Regions from separate parts of the Nocardioides oleivorans genome, predicted to be linked through region 1. Evidence: predicted binding sites of a transcription regulator. Region 1 holds the regulator's gene; each other region holds the start of a gene.
The links. Region 1 encodes HrcA, which represses chaperone genes, less so after heat shock. Its sites were predicted from a motif close to TTGGCACTCGNNNNNNNCGAGTGCCAA; they were not measured.
Positions count from the first base shown of each region.

Region 2: the regulator HrcA is predicted to act here: its motif matches at 1,219-1,245, upstream of groL (chaperonin GroEL).
Region 3: the regulator HrcA is predicted to act here: its motif matches at 3,589-3,615, upstream of groES (co-chaperone GroES).

Region 1 is NZ_SDWT01000003.1:198,776-206,714, forward strand. It holds gene hemW (radical SAM family heme chaperone HemW) at 1-144, shown strand, start outside; gene EUA93_RS19595 (DUF3097 domain-containing protein) at 505-1,353, opposite strand; gene EUA93_RS19600 (hypothetical protein) at 1,406-1,729, opposite strand; gene EUA93_RS19605 (DUF2470 domain-containing protein) at 1,786-2,469, opposite strand; gene EUA93_RS19610 (MBL fold metallo-hydrolase) at 2,520-3,395, opposite strand; gene hrcA (heat-inducible transcriptional repressor HrcA) at 3,482-4,504, shown strand; gene dnaJ (molecular chaperone DnaJ) at 4,501-5,676, shown strand; gene EUA93_RS19625 (16S rRNA (uracil(1498)-N(3))-methyltransferase) at 5,680-6,420, shown strand; gene EUA93_RS19630 (GerMN domain-containing protein) at 6,417-7,409, opposite strand; gene EUA93_RS19635 (SigE family RNA polymerase sigma factor) at 7,406-7,936, opposite strand.
Region 2 is NZ_SDWT01000001.1:605,456-613,394, forward strand. It holds gene groL (chaperonin GroEL) at 1-1,088, opposite strand, end outside; gene EUA93_RS02915 (pilus assembly protein TadG-related protein) at 1,328-3,109, opposite strand; gene EUA93_RS02920 (TadE family protein) at 3,123-3,782, opposite strand; gene EUA93_RS02925 (ATP-grasp domain-containing protein) at 3,994-4,875, opposite strand; gene EUA93_RS02930 (class I SAM-dependent methyltransferase) at 4,872-5,726, opposite strand; gene EUA93_RS02935 (SGNH/GDSL hydrolase family protein) at 5,736-6,575, opposite strand; gene EUA93_RS02940 (DUF2157 domain-containing protein) at 6,701-7,933, shown strand; gene EUA93_RS02945 (GDYXXLXY domain-containing protein) at 7,930-7,939, shown strand, end outside.
Region 3 is NZ_SDWT01000001.1:462,925-470,863, forward strand. It holds gene EUA93_RS02180 (glycoside hydrolase family 16 protein) at 1-322, opposite strand, end outside; gene EUA93_RS02185 (GNAT family N-acetyltransferase) at 418-1,305, opposite strand; gene groL (chaperonin GroEL) at 1,442-3,064, opposite strand; gene groES (co-chaperone GroES) at 3,160-3,453, opposite strand; gene EUA93_RS02200 (class I SAM-dependent methyltransferase) at 3,663-4,853, shown strand; gene EUA93_RS02205 (glycoside hydrolase family 3 N-terminal domain-containing protein) at 4,860-6,662, opposite strand; gene EUA93_RS02210 (GNAT family N-acetyltransferase) at 6,699-7,169, opposite strand; gene EUA93_RS02215 (helix-turn-helix domain-containing protein) at 7,553-7,939, shown strand, end outside.

The DNA of each region.
Region 1 (7,939 bases):
GTCTCCGCACTCGAGGCCGGTGGACGCGCCCACGTCGCGCGCCTGGTCGCCGACGGTCTGGTCGAGCTCGCCGCCGAGCGGCTGGTGCTCACCCAGCGCGGCCGGCTCCTCGCCGACGCCGTCGTCCGCGACCTCGTGGACTGAGCCCACCCGCACAGTGGCGCGACCGTCAGCCGGGGTTCCCGTCCGCGGCGCGCCCGCCCGCTGGTTGAGCAGGGCGCCCTGGCGCCCGTGTCGAAACCAAGGCCGTGGGTCCCTCCCCGCTGGTTGAGCAGGGCGCCCGCGCTCGTGTCGAAACCAAGGCCGTGGGTCCGGTCGACCGTGACCACGGATCGCTGTGTCTTTTGGCGCCTCCGCTTCGCTTCGGCGCGTGTCCGCGGCGCTGGAGGCCCGCTCGTGCGTCCTCGTTGCCGCGCTCTCCTCCGCTTCGCTCTCCCGAACGCAGCCCTCGTCCTTACTTCACGGGCGCGCCGCGGACGAACCCCCCCGCTGATGTCCAGCGGGTCAGGGGGCGGTCGTGAAGTCGATCAGCTCCTCGACCCTGCCCAGGAGCGCGGGCTCGAGGTCGGCGAAGGAGGACACCCGGCCGAGGATGTGCTTCCACGCCCGGGCGATGTCGGCCTGGTCACGGTGGGGCCAGCCGAGCTGCTGGCAGGTGCCGGTCTTCCAGTCGATGCTGCGCGGCACGGCCGGCCACTGCGTGATGCCGAGGCGGTCGGGCTTCACCGCCTGCCAGATGTCGATGAACGGGTGCCCGACGACGAGCACGTGCTTGCCGATGGGGGAGCGGGCGATGCCCTGCGCGATCCGCGACTCCTTGGACCCGGGGACCAGGTGGTCGACCAGGACGCCGACACGGCGCTGCGGGCCGGGCTTGAAGTCGCGCAGGTGGTCGGCGAGGTCGTCGACGCCGCCGAGGTACTCCACGACCACGCCCTCGATCCGCAGGTCGTCACCCCAGACCTTCTCGACGAGCTCGGCGTCGTGGCGGCCCTCGACGAAGATCCGGCTGGCGCGCGCGACGCGGGCCCGCGCGCCGGGCACCGCGACCGAGCCCGACGCCGTACGCGCGGGTGCAGCAGGTGCGCCACCGCGGACCGGTCGGGTGAGGATCACCGGCTTGCCCTCCAGCAGGAAGCCGGGGCCGAGCGGGAACGTGCGCCGCTTGCCGCGCCGGTCCTCGAGCGTCAGCGTGTCGATGTCGCGGTCGACGGCCACGACCTCGCCGCACCAGTCGGTCGTGACCTCCTCGACGACCATCCCGATCTCGGTCGGCACCTCGACGGCGCGACCCTTCTTCGGGGCGCGCCAGTCGGAGGCGAGGACGTTGGTTCCGTAGCGATCCTGGGGCACCGGTCAACGCTAGGGGCCGCAGGCCGAACGGCGGAGGCGGCGCGCCGGTGGCTCAGCCCTGGGAGATGCCGTCGCCCTGCGCGCCCTCGCCGGTCGCACCCTCGCCGGCGATCTCGGCGTCGTCCTCCTGGGCGGCGTCCATCTCGAGCTCGGCGCGGCTCTTGGTGTCCTCGGCGTCGGGGTCGAGCGGCTTGGCGAGGGGGTTGTCGTCGGTCGGCTGGAGGTCCTCGGGCAGCTGGTCGTCACCGATGCCGCCGATGGTCTCCGTGTCGGGGGACGCCGTGTCGCCCGAGTGGTCCGCGTCGGCCTCGCTCGTGCCGCTGGTCGCCGTCGGGGTGTCGCCGAACTCGTCCTGGGTCGCGCTCTTCTCGGTCATCCCCCAGTCCTACCGGCGTACGGCGGACCGGGCCAGCCCCCTGTGGGTGGGAGCCGTCAGCACATCCCGGCGTGCAGGTGCGAGCGCAGCGCGGCGCCGAGCTCCTGGGGCGAGGCGACGGGGCGGACGAAGTCGAGCCGGTGCGGGTGCGATCCCGACGCGTCGAGCCAGGTGACGTCGACCCCGCACGGGTCGACCCGCACGAGGCTCGCGGCCAGCATCGAGTGGAGGGGGACGCCGAAGGTGGTCGCCATCGCGGTGCGCAGCTCGAGCTCGTGGGCCTCGTTGGCGTGCTCGACGGTGCGCTGGAGGTAGCCGGGGTTGAGCACGTGGCGGTGGTCGCGGAAGCGGGAGACCTCGACGGCGAGGGTCTCCTCGTCGCTGAGCAACGACACGGTGCTCAGCTCGAGCGCGACGAGCGAGCGGGGGTCGCCGCAGCAGCGGCAGCCGGAGTCGCGCTGCACCAGCGTGCCCTGCATGACGAGGCTGAGCCGCCGGTGCTCCGAGGCGGGGTCGCCGAGGCCGCTGGCGATCTCGACCATGCCGACCGACCCGCCGTGGGCGGCCGCGAGGAGGGCGGACTCGTCGCTCGCGCTGAACACCGGCGCACCGTGCATGTCGCAGGTGACCTCGTAGACCTCGTCCTCGACGGTGTCGTGCGCCTCGCCCACCCAGAGCGTGATCGCTTCGGGGCAGGACAGCACGCTGCGGGCCAGCAGGGCGGCTTCGGCCGGGTTCATCACGCCTCCACGAGGATTAGGTAAGGCAAGCCTAACTCGTGGTGAACGGATCAGACCAGCGGGAGTCGTTTCTGGGACCGGGGCAGGTGCGCGTAGCCGAGGCGTACGGCGCTCACCAGCAGGTCGGGGTCCCACGGCCACTCGCCCTGGGCCAGCGCCTCCGACTCGGGCACGCCGCGCGAGGCGAGGTCGCGGATGGTCTCGGCGATGGTGCCGAGGTCGACGCGCTGGTCCTGGACGAACGCCTTGTCCACGACCTGCCCGTGACCGGGGACCACGACGGTGGAGTCGGTCATCAGGCCGAGGGCCAGGTCGAGCGTCGTCGGCCACTCCAGCGGCCACGAGTCGTCGCCGATGAACGGCGGGTCGGACTCCTCGACGAGGTCGCCGCCGAGCAGCACGTCGGCATCCGGGATGCGGACCACGAGGTCGCCGGCCGTGTGCCCGCGCCCGGGGTGGATCAGCTCGACCGCACGATCGCCCAGGTCGAGCTGGACGGCCGAGGAGAACGTCTCCGTCGGCAGGTGCAGCGTGGTCTCGAGGATCTCCTCGCGGCGCGGGTGGTCGGTGGCCTGCTCGTAGTGGGCGAAGGTGTTGCGGGCCGACTCCTCGACGTGGTCGCGCGCCCACCCGGTGGCGTGGATCGGCATCTCGCCGAACTGCTCGACCATGGTCGCGTTGCCGAAGTGGTGGTCCCAGTGCTCGTGGGTGTTGACCAGCCCGGTGAGCGGGCCCGCGCCCAGGCGTCGTACGTCGTCGGCAACGACGCGCGCCTGGGCCGCCGAGCCGTGCGTGTCGACCATCAGCAGTCCGTCGGAGCCGCCGACGAGGGTGATGTTGACGTGCATCCAGTCGTAGTGCGCCACCCAGACCCGCGGCGCGACCTCGGTGAACCGCGGTGGGGAGTCGGGGGACGGGTCGGTCATGTCCGCGACCCTACGGCGAACGAGTAGGCTTGGCACTCAGGGCGAACGAGTGCCAGCACCACGATCCGAGCAGCGAGGAGGGCTCCATGGTCGACGACCGCAAGCTCGACGTGCTGCGCGCGATCGTGGAGGACTACGTCGCCACCGAGGAGCCGGTCGGCTCCAAGGCGCTGGTCGAGCGCCACGGGCTGGGCGTCTCGCCCGCCACGGTGCGCAACGACATGGCTGCGCTCGAGGACGAGGGCTACATCCACCAGCCGCACACCAGTGCCGGCCGGGTGCCCACCGACAAGGGCTATCGGCTCTTCGTGGACAAGCTCGCCACCCTCAAGCCGATGAGCGTGGCCGAGCGGCGCGCGATCGCCACCCTCCTCGACGGCGCCGTCGACCTCGACGACGTCGTGCAGAAGTCGGTCCGGCTGCTCAGCCAGCTGACCCGGCAGGTCGCGATCGTGCAGTACCCCTCGCTCTCGCGCTCCACCGTCCGCCACATCGAGCTCGTCGCGCTGACCCCGACCCGGGTGATGCTGATCCTGATCCTCAGCACCGGCCGGGTCGAGCAGCGCCTCGTCGAGCTCGACGAGTCGATCGCCGACACCGACCTCGCCGAGCTGCGGGTGGCGGTCAACCAGGCCAGCGTGGGCGTCCAGATCGCCGCCGCGGCCCAGGCGCTCGGCGCGCTGCCCGACGACGTGCGCCCCGAGCAGGCCGGCGTCACCCGGGCCGTGGTCGGGGTGCTCAGCGAGGCGATGTCCGACCACCGCAGCGACGAGCGCGTCGCGGTGAGCGGCGCCGCCAACCTCGCCCGCTACGGCGACTTCGACACCGCCGTCCGGCCGCTCCTGGAGGCGCTCGAGGAGCACGTCGTGCTGCTCAAGCTGCTGGGGGAGTCGGGCGTCGACGCCCTCACCGTCCGCATCGGGCACGAGGGCCCCTATTCCGAGCTCGCGGCCACCAGTGTCGTGGCCACCGGCTACGGCCCGCAGGAGCTCCACCTCGGATCTCTCGGCGTGGTCGGGCCGACCCGCATGGACTACCCCGGATCCATGGCAGCCGTGCGCGCGGTCGCGCGCTACGTCTCCCGGATCCTCGATGAAGGAAACCAGTGACCCAGGACCCCTACGAGATCCTCGGCGTCTCGCGTGACGCCGGCGCCGACGAGATCAAGAAGGCCTACCGCCGCCTCGCCCGGCAGCTCCACCCGGACGTCAACCCCGACCCGGAGACCCAGGAGCGCTTCAAGGACGTCTCGCGCGCCTACGAGGTGCTGAGCGACCCGGGCAAGAAGGCGGCGTACGACCGTGGTGGCGACGCGTTCAGCCAGGGCTTCGGCGGTGCCGGGCAGGGCTTCTCGTTCACCGACATCATGGACGCGTTCTTCGGCGGCGGCGGTGCGGCCGGTGGCCAGACCCGCGGCCCGCGCTCGCGTGCCCGGCGCGGCCAGGACGCCCTGATCCGGCTCGACACGACGCTCGCCGAGGCGGCGTTCGGCGTGACCCGCGACCTCAAGGTCGACACGGCGCTGCGCTGCGAGGCCTGCGAGGGCCAGGGCACCGCGCCCGGGACCTCGCCGACCACGTGCGAGACCTGCCACGGGCAGGGCGAGGTCGCGGTCGTGCAGCGGTCGTTCCTGGGTGAGATCCGCACCCTCCGTCCCTGCGCCGCCTGCCGCGGCTACGGCTCGGTCATCCCCGACCCGTGCCGCGAGTGCTCCGGCGACGGCCGCGTGCGCACGCGTCGCACGCTCACCGTGAAGATCCCGGCCGGCGTCGACCACGGCACCCGCGTCCAGCTGACCGGACAGGGCGAGGTCGGTCCCGGTGGCGGGCCGGCCGGCGACCTCTACGTCGAGATCCACGTCGAGCCGCACGCGACCTTCACCCGCAACGGCAACGACCTCCACACGACGGTCTCGCTGCCGATGACGGCGGCCGCGCTCGGCACCCAGCTCACGCTGCCGCTGCTCGAGGCCGACCTGCCCCAGTCCGACGAGACGCCCGAGGGCGAGCGGCCCACGACGACCTACGACATCGAGGTCCGGGCGGGCACCCAGTCCGGCAGCGAGCAGGTCATCCGCGGCTTCGGCGTGCCGAGCCTGCGCGGTGGACGCGGCGACCTCATCGTGAGCATCTCGGTCGACACCCCCACGCGGCTCGACCCCCGCCAGGAGGAGCTGCTGCGCGAGCTCGCCGCGATCCGCGGCGAGGAGAAGCCGACCGGCCAGGCCGAGGCGCCGCACAAGTCGATGTTCGGCCGGCTGCGCGACGCCTTCCAGGGCTGAGCGGTGTCCCTGCCCGTCCACCTCGTCGAGTCGCTGGCCGGCGTCTCCGTCGGCCAGGTCGTCGAGGTGACCGGCGACGAGGCGCACCACGCGGTGGCCGTACGACGACTCCGCGAGGGCGAGCAGGTCGTGCTGACCGACGGCCTCGGGACCTCGGTCACCGGCGAGGTGGCCGCCACCGGCAAGCGCGTCTTCTCCGTGCAGGTCGCCTCGGTGGAGTCGACCGAGCGGCCGGACCCGGCGTTCACGATCGTCCAGGCGCTGCCGAAGGGGGACCGCGGCGAGCTCGCGGTCGAGGTGCTCACCGAGGTCGGCGTCGACCTGGTCGTGCCGTGGGCCGCGTCACGCTCGGTCGCCGTCTGGAAGGGCGAGCGCGCCGCGAAGTCCCACGCCAGGTGGCAGGCCACCGCCCGCGAGGCCGCCAAGCAGTCGCGACGCTCGTGGCTGCCCACGGTGACCCCGCTCGCGACCACCGTCTCCCTGGCCGAGGTCGTGCGCGAGGCCGACCTCGCGGTCGTGCTCCACGAGGACGCGACCGCCCCTCTCAGCGCGGTCGACGTACCCGCGTCCGGGCGGATCGTCGTGGTCGTCGGTCCCGAGGGCGGCATCGCCCCCGAAGAGCTCAAGGCGCTCGAGGCCGCCGGTGCGGTCACGGTGCGCCTCGGCGACGAGGTGCTCCGGACGTCCACGGCCGGCGTCGTCGCGGTCGCCGCGCTCCTCGCGCGCACGCCGCGCTGGTCCTAGTCGATCACCGTGATCCGGCGGGTGTCGGAGTCGACCGTCCCGTCGCTGTGCTCGACCGTGGAGACGACGGCGTACTGGCCCGCGGGCACGTCGGTGAGGTCGAAGGTGGCGGTGAACTCGAGCATGCCGTCGTTGCCCGCTCGCAGCCGGTCCACCTCCTGCGCGACGACGAAGGTGCCCTCCCAGCGCTGGATGCGGGTCGTGACTACGCGACTCTCGCTGAGGGCTCGTCCGCGCACGGTCAGCTGCCCGTCGCCGACCACCTGTTCCTCGACGGGGTCGGAGATCGAGACCGGCGCGAGCACGTCGGCGTCGGGGGAGCCGGTCAGCGGAGTGGTCGTCGTGACCCCGAGGATCGTGTCGGTCACCGCGCCCGCGACCTGGACGTCGACCGGCACCCTGCCCTGTCCCTCGAGCGCTTGCGCAGTCCTCACCAGCTGCTCCATCGCGAGCTGTGCGTCCTGCTCGCTCATGCCCGCAGGTCGCTCGACCGGTGCACCCTCGAGGGTGACCGTGATGCCGTCGGGCCCGGTCGACCAGGCGCGGAAGACGGTGGTCGACGGCCACAGCGACCGGTAGTCCGGATCGAGCGCGTCGCCGCGGAGCGCCGCCACCATGGCGGAGGTGACCCGGCTGTCGGGGTCGGCGGCTCGGAACTCGCGGTAGAGCCGCGGCCCCGCGGCGGTGTCGCCCACGAAGTAGACGGCGACCGGGCTGCTCGTGCCCCCGTCGGGAACGGTGGACCCCGAGGTGGGAGGGGCGGCGAGGTCAGGTCCCGTCGACTGCGGCGCACCGCCCGTCGTCAGCGCGAAGGCGGTCGCGATGGAAGCGGCGAGCAGGCCGGCGCCGCCGGCGGCCCACCAGCCCCGGTGCGTACGACGGCCACCCGACGTGGACGCGGTGGCGGCGCGGATCGCGTCGAGCCGGTCACGCGGCTCGATGTCGTCGGCGGCCTCGTGGAGCAGGTCCCGGACGGTCTGGTCGTTCATGACGGGTCCTCCCACCAGTCACCGAGGAGGTCGCGCAGGGCGGCGCTGCCTCGGGAAGCGTGTGCCTTGACGGCGCCGCGCGAGACGCCGAGCGCGTCGGCGATCTGTGCCTCGGACCAGTCCAGGTAGTAGCGGAGCACGAGCACCTCGCGCTGCCGCTCGGACAGCTGCCGCAGGGCGTCGCGGACGGCGTCGCTGCGGGCGCCGCTGGCAGACGGGCCCTCGACGACGAGGTCCGCGGCGCGGGTCGATCGCGTGTGCCGCTCCACGACCCCCCGGTGCCGGAGCGCCGAGCGGGACCGGTTGACGACGGCCTGCCTGAGGTAGGCGAGTGCCTTGTCGGGGTCGCGCAGCCGCGACCACCTGCCGTGCATCGCGACGAACGCGTCCTGCACGAGGTCCTCGGCCGCGGCCTGGTCGTGCACGAGCAGGGCGGAGAGCCGGACGAGCTGGCGCCAGTGGGCGGCGTACAGCTGCTCGACGGCCTCGTCCGCGTCGGCGCCGACGAGGCTGAGGTGCTCGGGCACCGG
Region 2 (7,939 bases), on a different contig from region 1:
AGCTTCTCGCGGTCGTAGTCGGAGTCCGACTTCTCGATCTCGGCGCGGATCTGGTTGACCCGGCCCTCGATCTGGCCGTTGTCGCCGGCACCCTCGACGATGGTGGTCTCGTCCTTGGTGATGACGACCTTGCGGGCCTGGCCGAGCAGCTCGAGACCGGCGGACTCCAGCTTGAGGCCGACCTCCTCGGAGATGACCTGGCCACCGGTGAGGATGGCGATGTCCTGGAGCATGGCCTTGCGACGGTCACCGAAGCCCGGCGCCTTGACGGCGACGGAGCGGAAGGTGCCCTTGATCTTGTTGACGACCAGGGTCGACAGCGCCTCGCCGTCGACGTCCTCGGCGATGATCAGCAGCGGCTTGCCGGACTGCATGACCTTCTCCAGCAGCGGGAGCAGGTCCTTGACCGTCGACACCTTGGAGTTGGCGATGAGGATGTAGGGGTCCTCCAGCACGGCCTCCATGCGCTCGAGGTCGGTGGCGAAGTAGGCCGAGATGTAGCCCTTGTCGAACCGCATGCCCTCGGTGAGCTCGAGGTCGAGCCCGAAGGTGTTCGACTCCTCGACCGTGATGACGCCTTCCTTGCCGACCTTGTCCATCGCCTCGGCGATGATCTCGCCGACGGTGGTGTCAGCGGCGGAGATCGAGGCGGTGGAGGCGATCTGCTCCTTCGTCTCGACGTCCTTGGCCATGGCGAGCAGCTGCTCGGACACGGCGGCGACGGCGGCCTCGATGCCGCGCTTGAGACCCATCGGGTTGGCGCCGGCAGCCACGTTGCGCAGGCCCTCGCGGACCATGGCCTGGGCCAGAACGGTGGCCGTCGTCGTGCCGTCACCGGCGACGTCGTCGGTCTTCTTGGCGACCTCCTTGACCAGCTCGGCGCCGATCTTCTCGTAGGGGTCCTCCAGCTCGATCTCCTTGGCGATCGAGACACCGTCGTTGGTGATCGTGGGGGCGCCCCACTTCTTCTCCAGGACGACGTTGCGGCCCTTGGGGCCGAGGGTGACCTTGACCGCGTCGGCGAGGGTGTTCATACCCCGCTCGAGGCCGCGGCGGGCCTCCTCGTTGAAAGCAATCAGCTTGGCCATATCGCGTGCGATTCCTATCGACGTGAGTCTGTGTGTGCGGCCACCAGCTGGGCTGCCCGCGACGGACGATCCGCTCCGCCGGCGATCCATTCACGTCGGCTTCTGCGGACCTCAGCGTCACCTGGGGTCGCTGTCACTCTCATGACGAGAGTGCCAGCGTCATGTTTAGCACTCGACACCGGAGAGTGCAAACGCCGCCCCGGGGGTCCGGAGCGGCGTCCACGCGGTGGAAGTCGGGACTACTCGATGAGGCGGACGGGCTCGCCGACGATCTTGGCGGTCCAGGTCGTAGAGTCGTTGACGGCGTTGCCGGAGCCGAACTTCACCGAGACCCGGAACCAGCACCCGCCGGTGCTCGCGACCGTGCACGTGTACGTGCTCGGGATCGGCACCCGGATCGTCTGGAGCTGCCCGTTGTAGTTGGCGGACGTGATGCCGGTGACCTCGCAGTTGGAGAGGTTGCCGTCCTTCACTCCCGCACCAACGCAGCCGACGATGTTGGTCGGCAGGTTGCTGTCGGTCGGCTTCACGATCTTCACCGTCCCGCCGCTGCCCGCACCCTCACCGACGTCGAAGAAGGTGATGAGCAGGGTCTTGGTCGCCGCCGCCGGCGGCACGCGCAGCAGGTTGAACTCGGTCTCGGCGCCGGTCGCGTTGGCGTAGATGCGCATCCGCTCGAAGGCGGCGACGGAGACGCCACCGGCCGGCGCGGTCGAGATCGCCCGGACGGCGAAGTGGTTCTTGCCGGTGCCGCGCACGGCTGTGTTGTCCCCGGCCTGGTTGAAGACGTTCATGTTGCCCGAGTAGACGCCGTTCGTCTCGGTGCCGCCGAGCGCGACGTTGCTGCGCACCTGGAGGTAGTAGTCGCCGGCCTTCGACGGGGTGAAGGTGCACAGCGAGGTCCACTGGTGGAAGACCCGTGCCAGCTTGTCGTTGTAGCTGCCCGAGTCCTTGCGCAACGTGTTGCGCGTGTAGGAGCTCGGGAGCCAGCCCGGGTACTGCTTCACGCAGGAGGTGATCGGCGGCGCGGTGTAGGGGTCGAGGGTGTCGACCGGGGCTCGCAGGCCGAAGGACGTGATCGTGCCGTACTCGGTGTTGCCGTTGTACGACGACGTGTTGCTGCCGTCGTCGCCGGCGCAGAACGAGTTGGTGGTCTTGCCGTAGCGGTCCGCGGAGTCGGTCGGGGTGTAGTCGTTGTAGTTCGCCCCCGAGATCGCCGTGCCGGACGGGCCGTCGGCGCAGCGCAGGCCGGTGCCGGTGAACTGCGGGTCGTAGAGCTGCAGGTCGATGGGACGGCCCACGGCGGACGCCCCGATGCGCACCAGGTAGATGTAGCCGCGGCTGTCGAACTCGTCGTTCTTGCCGCCGGTGCAGCCGACCTCGCCGCCCTTGCACCAGCGAGCCTCGAACTCGGAGCCCTCGTCCTTGTAGACGTCCGGTCCGGAGATCGCGCCCCAGAAGTCGGGCTCGGTCGGGCAGGTGGCAGGCGCGGGGACCAAGATGCCGGAGGCGACGGGTCCGTAGCCGGCCGGCACCACGCCCGCACCCGTGGTGACGGTCGTGCCGTTGGGGACGTTGGCGAAGGCGTTGCAGGGGCTGCCCATGGGAGCCGGGCCGTTGAAGTCGGCCACCGCCGACCGGGACATCGTCGACTGGCCGACGCCGAAGTTCTTGGCGAACGAGTTCTTCACCGTCGACGAAACCGTGACCTTGAGCTGCGTCGGCTTCTCGCCGGCGGTCACGACGACCGAGGTCGAGCCCGAGTTCGGGAAGCCGTTGTCGGCTGCGATGTCCAGGGCGCGTGCCTTGGCGCTCGTGAAGTCGTCGGGCATGTACGTGACGCCCGCCGTGGCCGCCGCGTCCGCGGCGGCCTGCACGCGCTCCAGCTCGACGTACAGACGCGCGACGTCGATGCTGAGGGCGCTCAGCGGCACCGCGATGAAGGCGAAGAACATCGCGACGATGATGGCGATCGCACCGGCATCGTCGCGCCGGCGCCTCAGCCTGCTGGAGAACGGCATCGCAGAAGTCCGATCAGCTGTGCGCATTGGGGGTTCCGGGCTTGCAGCTGTCCTGGGTGAGCGGCTCGAACTGCATCACCGTGCGCTCGGTCATCACCTTGTTGCCGCCCATCAGCCCGCTGACCAGTCCGGTCATCCAGTTGTGGTTGGCGCGCAGGGCCACCCCGACGGACTCACGGTTGTCGTCGTTGAGGCAGGCGTTGACCGTGGCGGAGGTCCACGAACCGCTGGAGTAGCGGAACTTCTTCAGGCCGGCGTCCCACACGTACTTCACGCACTTGGCCGTGCAGTTGTCCGGGATGCTGGTGCCCGAGCCGGGGAACCCCGCCGTGTTGGCCGAGTAGATCATCACCCACTGGATGTCCTCGGACTTCATGGCCGTCCCGGCGGTCTGCATGGTGTCGGCCGCCGCCTGGGCCAGGGCCGGGGCGTTGACCGGGGTGCACGGCGGCGGGTTCGCGCTCGCCTCGCAGGTGCCGGGACCGGCGTCCGCCGACGCGGACGCAGCGCGCGCGCCGGCGCGCACGCTGCTGCTCATGGACACGTAGTCCTTCATGTAGAGCCCGAGCTCGACCGTGCCGAGCAGGAAGGTGAGGAGGAGGGGAACGACGAGTGCGAACTCGACCGCTGCCGCACCGCGGTCGTCTCCACGACGACGACGCCACTTGAGCACTGGATCCCCCTCTGCAGGTGGCGCCGCCCGATACGGCCGCCTCGTAGACCCCCGACCCGTGCCGGGAAGCCCGTCCCGCTGCACCCCCCAGTGCAGCCAGATCAGCCGCAAAAGTATCGGCTGGCGAGACGGGCCCTCTCCCGATCTGGGTAATTTTGCCGTGACGTCAGCGCAAATGGTCACGACGCACTAGACGCATGGCCCGAAATGACTACGCGCGCAGGCGGGATGCCAGCAGATCGGCGAAGGGAGCCGCGTTGGCGGGCGAGACCTCGAGGTAGAGGCCGGGCTCGATGAGCTCGAGCTCGCTCACCACCCACGCACCCTCCCACTGCAGCAGGTCGACGCGCAGGTAGTCCAGCGGTCGGCCGAAGCGCTCGGCCATGGCGTCGGCGGCCTGCAGGGCGAGATCGCCGACGTCGCCGGGCTCGACCTCGCGCACCCGGCCGCCGAACTCCTCGTGGACGCGTACGTCGCCCGCACCCGGCAGCTTGTCGAAGCGCGCGGTGACCTCACCCCCGAGCACGTAGACCGACACCTCGCCGACCGTGCGGATCGACTCGACGAGCGGCTGCACGACCCAGGGTCCACCGACCTCGGGGTAGTCCGGGGTGCTGCGGATCGGCGTACCGAGTCGGGGGTCGTCGGGGTCGGTGACCACGAGCAGGCCGGCACCCCCCGCGCTGATGCGTGGCTTGACGACCGCCGAGCCGCGCCCGCCCTCGGCGGAACCGAAATGGCGTACGGCGTCGGCGAGCCCTGCGCGGTCGTCGGCGAGCAGCGTCGGGACGACCGGCAGGTCACCGAGGTCGGCGAGGTAGCGCTTGTCGTGGTTCCACGCGAAGACGTCGGCGCCGTTGAGCAGGCGCGACTGGTCGAGGGAGGCGGTCCAGGCCAGGAACTCGTCCTGCCGGGTGAAGTAGTCCCACGGCGAACGGAGGGCGACGAGGTCGGCGGCGGCCCAGTCGACGGACGGGTCGTCCCACCGGGCCCAGGCGAAGTCGATCCCGCGCTCGCGCAGGGCCGCGTCGAGGACCGGGGCGCCGGGCTCGCCGTCCGGGTAGCCGGCACTCGTGGCGAGGAGGACGCTCACTCGCCCACCTCGGGATCGGGGACCTCCGAGGTGCCGTGGAAGTGGTGGGCGGAGTGGTCGCGATTGGTGCCCTCGCGGTTGTCGCCCTTCTCGATGATCACGAGGTTGTGGTAGCAGTGCACCGCCCGGACCCACTGGTCGGTGTAGGTCGCCTCGTAGCCCTCCACGAGGAACTCCTCGTGGTTGAGGCCGTCGACGAGGTCCTTCACGAGGTCCATCGAGGTGCCGGGGGCGCGCGGGTCGAGCTGGCCGCCCCAGGCGGGCCAGTAGGAGGTCTGGATGTCCTCGATGCAGTAGATCGCGCCGTCGGGCAGCAGCGGGAAGAGGATCCGGAACGACTCGCGCACGTGGGCGGGGATGTGGCTGCCGTCGTCGATCACGACCAGCGGCGCGCCCTGCTCCTCGATGATCTGCTGGAGGATCCCGGGGTCGGTCTGGTCACCGAGGTAGGTGTGGATGTGGCCGCGCGTCAGCCACGACTTGTCCTCGATGTCGAGCCCCACGATGCGCGCCTTGGGGAAGAACCAGCGCCACATCTTCATCGAGGCGCCGCTCTTGCGCCGCTTCTGGTAGCCACCGATGCCGAGCTCGAGCAGCGTGAACGACTCCGTGCGGAGGTGCTGGAGGTGCCGCTCGTAGTGGGGGGTGTACTTGTGCACGCCCCACTTGTCGGTGCGGAACTCGATCGCGAGCTCGGTGAGGTTGCTGGCCAGGAGCCTGCGGCGGCGCTCGACCTTCGGGTCGACGGCGGCGGGCTCGGCGGGCGGGGGAACGGCGGGAGGCTGCATGCGGCCTGCCTTCTGGGCAGCCTTCTTGACGGCCCGGCCGGCTCGTCGAGCAGTGGTGCGCACCCGCAGACCCTAGCCTGACCCGCCCACCCCGGGTGCGTGGTGCCCGAACGGTACGGCCTGCACGACGCCCAGCGCGGCCAGCACCGACGGCAGCATCGCCTTCGCGGTGCGCTTGTAGCCGTGTGCGCTGGGGTGGAAGCGGTCGAGGCTGAACATCTCCTCGGGGAAGGTGTAGAAGAACGGACCGACCACGTGGGACAGCGAGACCACGCGTGCACCGTGCCGGAGGGCCGCGGTCCGCTGGGCCGCGGCGAGCTGCCGAGAGGCCCGGGATCCCAGTGCCCGCAGGGGTTGCGGGACCGGGCGCAACGCACCGAGGTCCGGACAGGTGCCGACGACGACCTGGGCCCCGCGGGCGCGGAGCTCGTCGATCGCCTCGGCGAGGTGGCGCACGGACTCCGACACCGGGACCCGGTGCGTGACGTCGTTGCCACCGACGACGATGACGGCGACGTCGGGACGGTACGACGACGGCAACGAGGCCAGCTGCTCGGCGAGCATGCTGCTCTCCGAGCCGACGACCGCGGCCGTCCGCAGCCGCACCGAACGCCCGGCGTGCTTGGCGATGCCGTTGGCCAGCCGTCCGCCGAGGGTGTGCTTGGGCTTCTCCGCGCCCAGCCCGGCAGCGATCGAGTCGCCGAGCACCAGGAGGTCCACCGGCTCGCCGTACTTCTTCTTGTAGTGCCGGTCGGCCGACGGCGCCACCTCACCGAGGGGCTTGCCGATCGCGCGACGGGCCTGGGCCGCCTGGCGCTGCAACAGCTCCCGCGCGCCGTACGCCGTCCCACCGGCGAGGCCGCTCACGACGGCCAGCGCCACGCCGGCCCGGGTCAGGTGATTGCTGGACACGCCTCCCTTGAACCACACGGACGTGAACGGCCCGGCACCCCCGGGTGGCGGGGGACCCAACTGCCGGCCCCGAGTTGGGTCGTCGTACTCATGCGCCCGACCGGTCGCGCGCACAGGGTGGGGACATGACCGACACATCGACGCTCCCCATCCGTCCGGTCCCACCGCGCCAGCTCGCCTGGCTGCGCACCGAGGTCTCCGACTGGGCCTCGCAGGGACTCATCAGCCCGGAGCAGGCGGACGTGATCCGCACCCGCTACCGCTCCGACCACCACACGCGGTCCAGCATCGGCCGCGTCCTGCTCCTCCTCGGCGGCGGCTTCGTCGGCATCGGCCTCATCTGGCTCGTCGCCGCGAACCTCGACCAGCTCGCCCCCGTCGCCCGCTTCGGCGTGGTCACCGGCCTCTGGCTGGTCTTCCTCGTCGGCGGCGAGGCGCTCGCCGCCCGCAACGCCTCCCCCGCGCTCGTCGGCGGGATCCGGCTCCTCGCCGCTCTCGGCACCGGTGCGGTGGTCTTCCAGGCCGCGCAGTCGCTCCAGGTGCCGGCGTTCGAGCCGCGCCTCGTCGGCGTGTGGGCTGCCGGCGCCCTCCTCCACGGCTACCTCGCTCGCGCCTACCTGCCCTTCGTGGTCGGCATCGTGACCGGCCTCGGCTGGTGGTTCGCGCAGCCCATGTGGGACGCGCAGAGCGGTCTCACCGTCGTCGTGCTCCTCGGCGCGGCCGCCGTCCTCGCGGCCGGGCTGGCGGTCCTGCACGACAGACGCCTCGACACCTTCGCCCGGACCTGGCGCACGCTCGCCGGGGGCATGGCGCTGCTGGCGCTGTTCGTCGCGGCCGTCCCCGACATCGGTGGAGGTGGCGTCGAGTGGTCCACCTGGCTCGTCGTCGTGCTGGCGATGGCCGGGCTGTCCGCCGCAGCCGCGCTGGTCGTCCACCCCGGCCAGCGGGCGCTCGAGCCGCTCGGCGCGATCGTCGTGCTGGGCGCTGCCACCCTCCTCGCGCTCTGGAGCACCGGCGCGGACACCTCCGACGTCGACGCGGCCGACTGGCTGCACGCGGCGGTCTCCATCGGCGCCTACGTCGCCCTGGCGGTGGCGCTGGTCGCCCTCGGCACGGTGCGCGAGCACCCGTCGCTGTCGTGGATGGCGATGGTCGGGCTCGTGGTCTTCACGACCTTCCAGAGCTTCGCCGTCTTCGCCCCGATCGTCACCGGGGCCTGGCTGTTCGTCGTCCTCGGCACCGTGTTCCTCGGGACCGGCTTCCTCGTCGACCGGGCACGCCGCGAGCTCGTGCAGGCACTCGACACCACCACCGACAGCCCCGACAGCACCGACACCACCGAAGGAGACGTCCGATGAACCGCG
Region 3 (7,939 bases), on a different contig from region 1:
TGGCGGTGATGACGAGGTTGCCGGCGCCGTCGAGCGCGGAGTTGGCGCGCGAGTCGGTGTAGTTCTGCAGCTCGGCGTTGCCCCAGCCGCCGGCGCCGAGGTCGTGGCTCCACACCGAGTAGTCGGGTGCGGCGCCGGCCGGGCCGTCGAACTCCTGCTGCCACACCAGGTCGCCCGGCGCGAGCTGGGCGCCGGCGGTGCCGGTGACCGACTCGCGGGCCGGGGTCGCGCCCGACGGGGGTGCGACGGCGGTCGTGGTGAGGGCCGAGGCGGCGAGCGCCAGGGCGAGGGGGGCGGCGTGCGTGCGTGCGAGGTGCCACATGGGCAGACAACTCCTCTGGGAATGGTCCGGGACCCCGAGTGGCCCGGCTCCATTCCTCGACAGTAGGACTGTCAGTGCCGAGGCACCACGACGGATTAGTACGTGCTCCTTACCAACGGCGTGATCGGGATCCGCACGGTCAGGTCGTCGGTCCCCATCCGGATGCGGCCGCGCAGGCCGCTGCCGAGGATGAGGGGCAGCACGGCCGAGTTGTCCGCGGCGGTGCGCACGACGACCTCCGACACGCTGCTCGCCCGGGCCGCGCGGGTGGCCTCGAGCAGGAGCCGCGAGCCGATGCTGCGACGCCGCCAGGCGGGGTCGACCTCGAGCTCGAGGTGCCACGCGCCCTCGTCGTCGGCCGTCCACGAGGCCGACCCGACGGGCGCGCCGCCGACCGTGGCGGTCACCGCGGACTCCGAGGTGGTGAAGACCGGACCGGCGTCGACGGCGGTGTCGGGGTCGGGCACGGCCGGCTGGTCCGACGCAGCGGCCAGGACGTCGGTGACGAGCTCGGCGAGCGCGGTGCCGCGCGCGTGCTCGGCAGCCGTGAACGGCGCCGTACGACGCAGCTGCACCAGCACGTCGCCGATCTCGAGGTCCATCGCGTCGAGCACCGGGTCGAGCTCCGAGCCGACCGGGTCCGCCTCGGCGTCGAAGAGCTGGGCGACCACGTCCGGGAAGCCCGCAGGGTGGGCCAGGATGCTGCGGGCGGCCAGGACGTAGCGCGTCGGCTGGTCGTTGAGCGCCGCCTCGGTGCACGGCAGCACGCTGACCCGGCTGCCGCCGGCCCGCTCGACGAGGTCGGCCAGGTCGGGCAGCTCCCAGTCGTCGGGCGTGCGCAGCACGAGCTCGTCGGTGACCCGGTCGATCCCGGGGAAGACCTGCAGGCCGAGGATGTTCACCCCGGCGGAGCCGCAGGCCGTGGCCAGGTCCGCGAGAGCACCGGGACGGTCCTCCAGCGTCGTACGCACTCTCCACAACATGCCCTGATGATGCCCCAGGGATGTTTCACGAGGTCGTACGACGCGTAACACCGACGTCACACGCAGCAGGCCCGCACCGGGATCCGGTGCGGGCCTGCTGGTCGTTCAGGTGCTGCGTCGAGCGGAGCGGCGGGGGTCAGTGACCGTGGCCGTGCCCGTGGCCGCCACCGGCCGCGGGCTCCTCCTCCTCGGGCTTGTCCACGATGAGCGTCTCGGTCGTGAGCAGCATCGCCGCGATCGAGGTCGCGTTGACCAGGGCCGAGCGGGTGACCTTGACCGGGTCGAGGACGCCCTGGGCGACCAGGTCGCCGTACTCGCCGGTCGCGGCGTTGTAGCCGTTGCCGATGCCGAGCTCGCGGACCTTGGCGGTCACGACGTAGCCGTTCTCGCCACCGTTCTCGGCGATCCAGCGCAGCGGCTCGTCGGCCGCCTTGCGGACCACGCGGACACCGGCGGCCTCGTCACCGGTCAGGCCGAGGTTGTCCTCGAGCACCGACACGGCGTGGATGATCGCGGAGCCACCGCCGGGGACGATGCCCTCCTCGATCGCGGCGCGCGTCGCGGAGACGGCGTCCTCGATGCGGTGCTTCTTCTCCTTGAGCTCCACCTCGGTGGCGGCGCCGACCTTGATCACGCAGACACCGCCGGCGAGCTTGGCGAGGCGCTCCTGGAGCTTCTCGCGGTCCCAGTCGGAGTCGGTGTTCTCGATCTCGGCCTTGATCTGGTTGACGCGGCCGTCGATCTGGCCGGCGTCGCCCGCACCCTCGACGATCGTCGTGTTGTCCTTGGTGATGACGACGCGACGGGCCTGGCCGAGGACCTCGAGGCCGACCTGGTCGAGCTTGAGCCCGACCTCGGGGGCGACGACCTGGGCACCGGTCAGGATCGCGATGTCCTGCATCATCGCCTTGCGGCGGTCGCCGAAGGCCGGGGCCTTGACGGCGGCGACGTTGAAGGTGCCGCGGATCTTGTTGACCACGAGCGTCGAGAGCGCCTCGCCGTCGACGTCCTCGGCGAGGATGAAGAGCGGCTTGCCGGTCGCGATGACCTTCTCGAGGACCGGGAGGAGCTCCTGGATCGAGGAGATCTTGCCCTGGTGGAGAAGGATGTAGGGGTCGTCGAGGACGGCCTCCATCGACTCCGGGTCGGAGACGAAGTAGGCGGAGATGTAGCCCTTGTCGAACTGCATGCCCTCGGTGAACTCGAGCTCGGTGCCCATGGTGTTGGACTCCTCGACCGTGATCACGCCGTCCTTGCCGACCTTGTCGAAGGCCTCGGCGAGCAGGTCGCCGATGTGGCTGTCACGGCTGGAGATCGTGGCGACGGAGGCCATGTCCTCGCGGGACTCGACCTCGCGGGCCGCCTCGCGCAGCGCGTCGCCGACGGCCTCGGCCGCCGCGTCCATGCCGCGCTTGAGGCCCATCGGGTTGGCGCCGGCCGCGACGGCACGGAGGCCCTCGTGAACCATGGCCTGGGCCAGGACGGTGGCGGTGGTGGTGCCGTCACCGGCGACGTCGTTGGTCTTGGTGGCCACCTCCTTGGTGAGCTGGGCACCGAGGTTCTCGAACGGGTCGTCGAGCTCGATCTCGCGCGCGACGGTCACACCGTCGTTGGTGATCGTGGGGGCGCCCCACTTCTTGTCGAGGACGACGTAGCGGCCCTTGGGGCCGAGCGTCACCTTGACGGCGTTGGCGAGGGCGTCGACGCCGCGCTCGAGGCTGCGGCGGGCGTTCTCGTCGAACTCCAGGATCTTGGGCATCTAGGTGCTCCTAGGAAATGTTCATGGGGTGGTTCAGGGCCTGACGTGCCTGGCGCCCGGCCGGCGGCAGTGCGCCGGCCGGGCGGCCAGGTGCGTCAGGAGACGACGGCGAGGATGTCGCGCGCGCTCAGGATCAGGTACTCCTGGCCGGCGTACTTGACCTCGGTGCCGCCGTACTTGCTGTAGATGACCTTGTCGCCCACCGCGACGTCGAGCGGGACGCGGTTGCCGTTGTCGTCGATGCGACCGGGACCGATCGCCACGACCTCGCCCTCCTGGGGCTTCTCCTTGGCGGTGTCCGGGATGACCAGGCCGGAGGCCGTGGTCTGCTCGGCTTCGAGCGTCTGGACGACGATGCGGTCCTCGAGGGGCTTGATGTTGACCGACACTTCGGATCAACCTCCACTTTCTCTGCAACGAGATTCTTCAGGACGTGGGCTCACGGTCCGGCGGCACGCCGTCGCGGGGGTCGTGCCAGGCTCGCGAGCATTGGCATTCTCAGGGTGAGAGTGCCAGAACAGACGCTAGCACTCACCCCGAGCGAGTGCCAGACAGAGGCCGGCAGGGGCGGTTGCGGGTTCCCTGACAGGATGCCCCCGTGGAGATCGGGACGCTGGAGTGGCTGCGCACCAACGACGGTGGTCGGCTGCTGGTCCACGCCGCCCAGGCCTGGGTCGACCACCCGCGAGACCCGGTGCGGGTCGCGAGCGTCGTACGACGTCTCGAGCCCGACCCCGAGAAGGCGGCCGCGGCCACCACGCAGGTCCAGCTGCGCGAGAAGGCCGTCGCCAAGTTCGGCGAGGACGCACGGCTGATGTTCTTCACCCCCGATGCGCTCGAGCAGGCCACCCGGGCCCGCGTCGCCGACCACCGCGCGGCGCGCCTGGCCGCCGCGATCCCGGGCGGCAGCGTGATCGACCTCGGCTGCGGCATCGGCGGCGACCTCCTCGCCTTCGCGCGCGCCGGCCTCGTCGCGGCGGGCATCGACCAGGACCCGGTCCGGGTCGCGATGGCCGCCGCCAACCTCGAGGTGCTGGGCCTCGCGGGAGCCGTCCAGGTCGGCGACGCGACCACGATCGACCCGAGCGGCTTCGGGGCCGCCTTCGCCGACCCCGCCCGCCGCGGCGGCCGGGGCCGGGTCTTCGACGTCGAGGGCTGGACGCCGCCGTGGCCGTGGGTGCTCGACCTGCTGACCCGGCGCTCCCTGGTCAAGGTCGCCCCGGGCATCGGCCACGACCTCGTCCCGCCGGGCGCCGAGGCGGAGTGGGTCAGCGACGGCGGCGAGGTCAAGGAGGCCGTCATCTGGTCGCCGGGACTGTCGACCACCGACCGGCGGGCCACCGTGATCGGGGAGGGCGGGCTCGCCACGCTCACCGACGAGGACGCCCCGCCGCTGGGAGCGGACGGCGTCGAGGTCCGCGAGGTCGGGGCCTTCCTCTACGAGCCCGACGGCGCCGTGATCCGGGCCGGGCTGGTCACCGCCGTGGCCGCCGGCGTGGGCGGCGGGCTCGTCGACGAGCACATCGCCTACGTCACCGGCGACGCCTCGTTCCGTACGCCGTTCGCGCGGGGCTACCGCGTCGTCGAGCACCTCCCCTACCGCGAGAAGCAGCTCAAGGCGGCCCTCCACGAGCGCGGCATCGGTCGGCTGACGATCAAGAAGCGTGGCGTGCAGGTCGTGCCGGAGGAGCTGCGCAAGCGGCTCGCGCTGAAGGGTGACAACGAGGCGACCGTGGTGCTCACGCGCGTCGCCGGCCAGGGCACGGCACTCCTGGTCGAGCCGTTCTAGCGGACCTCAGCACCCGGTCCGGGCGACCCCGGCGACCTTGACGGGGAGCTGACCGGGGGCCGACGCCCGGCCGAGCAGCACCTCGACCAGGGCCTGCATCGCGGCGGGGGTGTCGCCGTACGTCGCGATCCGCGTCGGCGCACCCACCCGGCCGAGCACCCACGGGGTGTCGGTGGCGACGGCGATCGTGCCGTCGACCGGGGCGTCGTGGTAGCCGGTGAACCCGACCTGGGTGCCGGCCGCGACCCGGGCGTCCTCGCGTGCGGTCCAGCGACCGAGCCGGAGCTCGCGCATCGCCTCGGCCTTCCTCCACGCCTTCACGCGCTTCCTGAAGTGCTGCTTGCCCTCGTGCTTCTTCCGTTCCGGCCGCGGTGCGGCCAGGGCCAGCCGGGGCGGCGGGGACCGGCGGAGGAGGACGGACAGCCCGGCCTGGCTCGCTGCGGCGGCGAAGCTGGAGACGGCGCCGGGGTCGCCGTAGGGATGGACCGCGTCCTCGACCAGCCGACCGGTGCACGGACCGTCGGTGACGGTGATGGCCGCGTTCGACAGCGCCCTCGACGCCACCTGGGCCGAGCCGACGGGCGCGCCCTTCGCGCCGTCGAGGTGGAGGAGGAGCGCGATCTGGCGCGCCGCGGACTGCTCGAGGCGCTCGCGGCTCAGCGCGCCGGCCCGCACCGCCCTCACCAGCGCGGCGCGGGCCACGGCGGGCGACGCCGGCATCAGGAGCACGTCGGCACCCGCCCTCATCGCACGGACGGCGATCTGGCCGGGGTCGCGGCCCTTCGTCACGCCGGTCATCTCCAGCGAGTCGGTGACGACGAGGCCCTCGAAGCCGAGCTCGTCACGCAACAGGCCGGTCGTCACCTTCCGCGACAGGGAGGAGGGCATCCGCGGGTCCACGGCGCGTACGTCGATGTGCCCGACCATGACCGCCGGCAGGCCGGCCTCCGCGGCGGCGCGGAACGGCACCAAGTCGCCGGCCTCGAGCTCCTCCAGCGACTTCGTCTGGACGGGGAGGGTGAGGTGGCTGTCGGCAGGGACGGAGCCGTGGCCGGGGAAGTGCTTGATGACGGGCAGGACGCCCGCCTCGTCGAAGCCGGCTGCTGCGGCGACCACCTGCTCGGCGACGGTCGCCGGACGCGACGACGCCGAGCGCGACCCGATGGTCGGGTCGCCGGGCCCGGAGGTCACGTCGGCGTCGGGCGCGAAGTCGACGGTGAAGCCGAGCCCGCGCAGCTCGCCCCCGCTCGCGGCGTACGCCTGCTGCGTCAGTGCCGGGTCGGCGGCGGCACCGGAGCTCATGAAGGCCGGGAACCTCGTCGCTGCTCCGCGCAGCCGCTCGACCACGCCACCCTCCTGGTCGACGCCGAGGAACAGGGGGTAGGTCCGCTTGACCTGCCGGGTCAGCTTGGTGTTCACGGACTCGATCTGGGCCGCCGAGGCGACGTTGGAGTCGAAGGCGATGACCCCGCCGAGGTGCAGGTCGCGCACCATCCGCACCGGCGCCGCCGTACCGCTCCAGTCGGCCACGATCACCTGGCCGGCGAGGTCCGGCAAGCGCATCCTGCCCACGATCCGGGCGGCCCGGTCGAGCTCGGCGCGGTCGGGCCCCCAGCCCTCCGTGAGCCCGAGCTCCTCGGACGGCGACTTCGGTGCCTCTTGCGCGCTGGCAGCCGCCGCGCTCTCGCCTGCGGGCGAGTCGTCGGCCTCTCCCCCACCGTCAGCCGCACCGTCGCACCCACCGAGGCCGACGACCAGCGCGACGGTCGCGAGCAGCGCGGTCAGCCGGCTCGTCGAGTGGGAACGCATCAGGTCATGGTGGCACGGCCCGGTGAAGGCCCGGCGTCAGCGCCCGTGGCGGTCGACCCGCTCCCACGGCCACGCATCGGCGAGCCATCCGGCAACGGCGGCCGCCAGTGGCCCGTCGAGCTCCGCCCGGTCCGCACTCACCCACGACCGCACCTGCGCGTCGTGGTCCGGGTCCTTGCTGGGGTAGACGTAGACGCAGCCGATGACCTGGTCCGTGCCCGGGTCCAGGACCGTGAAGGTGAACCCGGTCCGCTCGACGAAGTCCTGCGCGTGCCGGGTCAGGTCCGACAGGTTCTCCTCGGCGCTCATCCCCTCGAGCGGCGGCCAGCTCCACTTCTCGAACCCGGTCGTGGCGCGGATGTGCTCGATGCTCGAGGTCCACGCGGCCAGGTCCGACGCATTGTGCTGCGGCCCGAGCGGCTCCAGCCGGAAGCCCTCGCCGACCAGCTCCCGCGGAGGCTCGAACCCCTCCGGCACGAACCCCTCGCCCACCTCGTCGCTCGCCATCTCCCGACCCTAGCGCCGACAAGCCGCCGGCACCGGGCACCCGCGTCTCCGACACCGTCTCCGGCACCCCCTGACTCCGGCCGCTGGCCCCTGAGTCCCCAGGAGACTCAGGTCGCATCGCGCGCGATGAGCAGCGACCCTCCCCGACCCTCCCCGCCATTCCCCGCCGCGCTCGGCCCTGAGTCCCTCGGAGACTCAGGATCCAGCGCGCGAGCGGCAGGGCGGCTGCGCCGGCGCGGCTGCGCAGGGCTCGGCAGGGTGGCCACCTGGGCCGGCCCGGCCTGTGGACGACGCGAGGCTGTGGACGACGGAGGAGGTCTTGTCGGTGGTGGCGTCTGTGCTCGGTGGACGAGGTTCACACGACGACACGAGGACGGGATGGCATGTCGACAGTAGTGATGCGGGGGCCGGCCACGACGCGGCTCCGGACCGGGCCGGGGACGGGGCTCGAGGAGGAGACGGAGCTCGACTGGGAGCGGATGGAGGGGTGGACCACCGACGAGGTCGAGTGGTGGCTCATGGGTCCGTTCGACGGCGAGGTTCCCGGGCTCGTGCGCCGGATCAGGAGGATCCTCGACGTGTCCCAGCGCGGGCTGGCCGCACTGATCGGGGTGTCCCAGTCGGTCGTCGCGAGGTGGGAGACGGGTCGGACCAGCCCGAGGGCAGCGGTGCTGCTGAGGCTCCTGCGGATGGCGGAGGTCGGCGTCGAGCTCCACGACGTGCCCAGCGGCGAGGAGGTCGAGCCCATGCGCGACGACGGCGCACGTGAC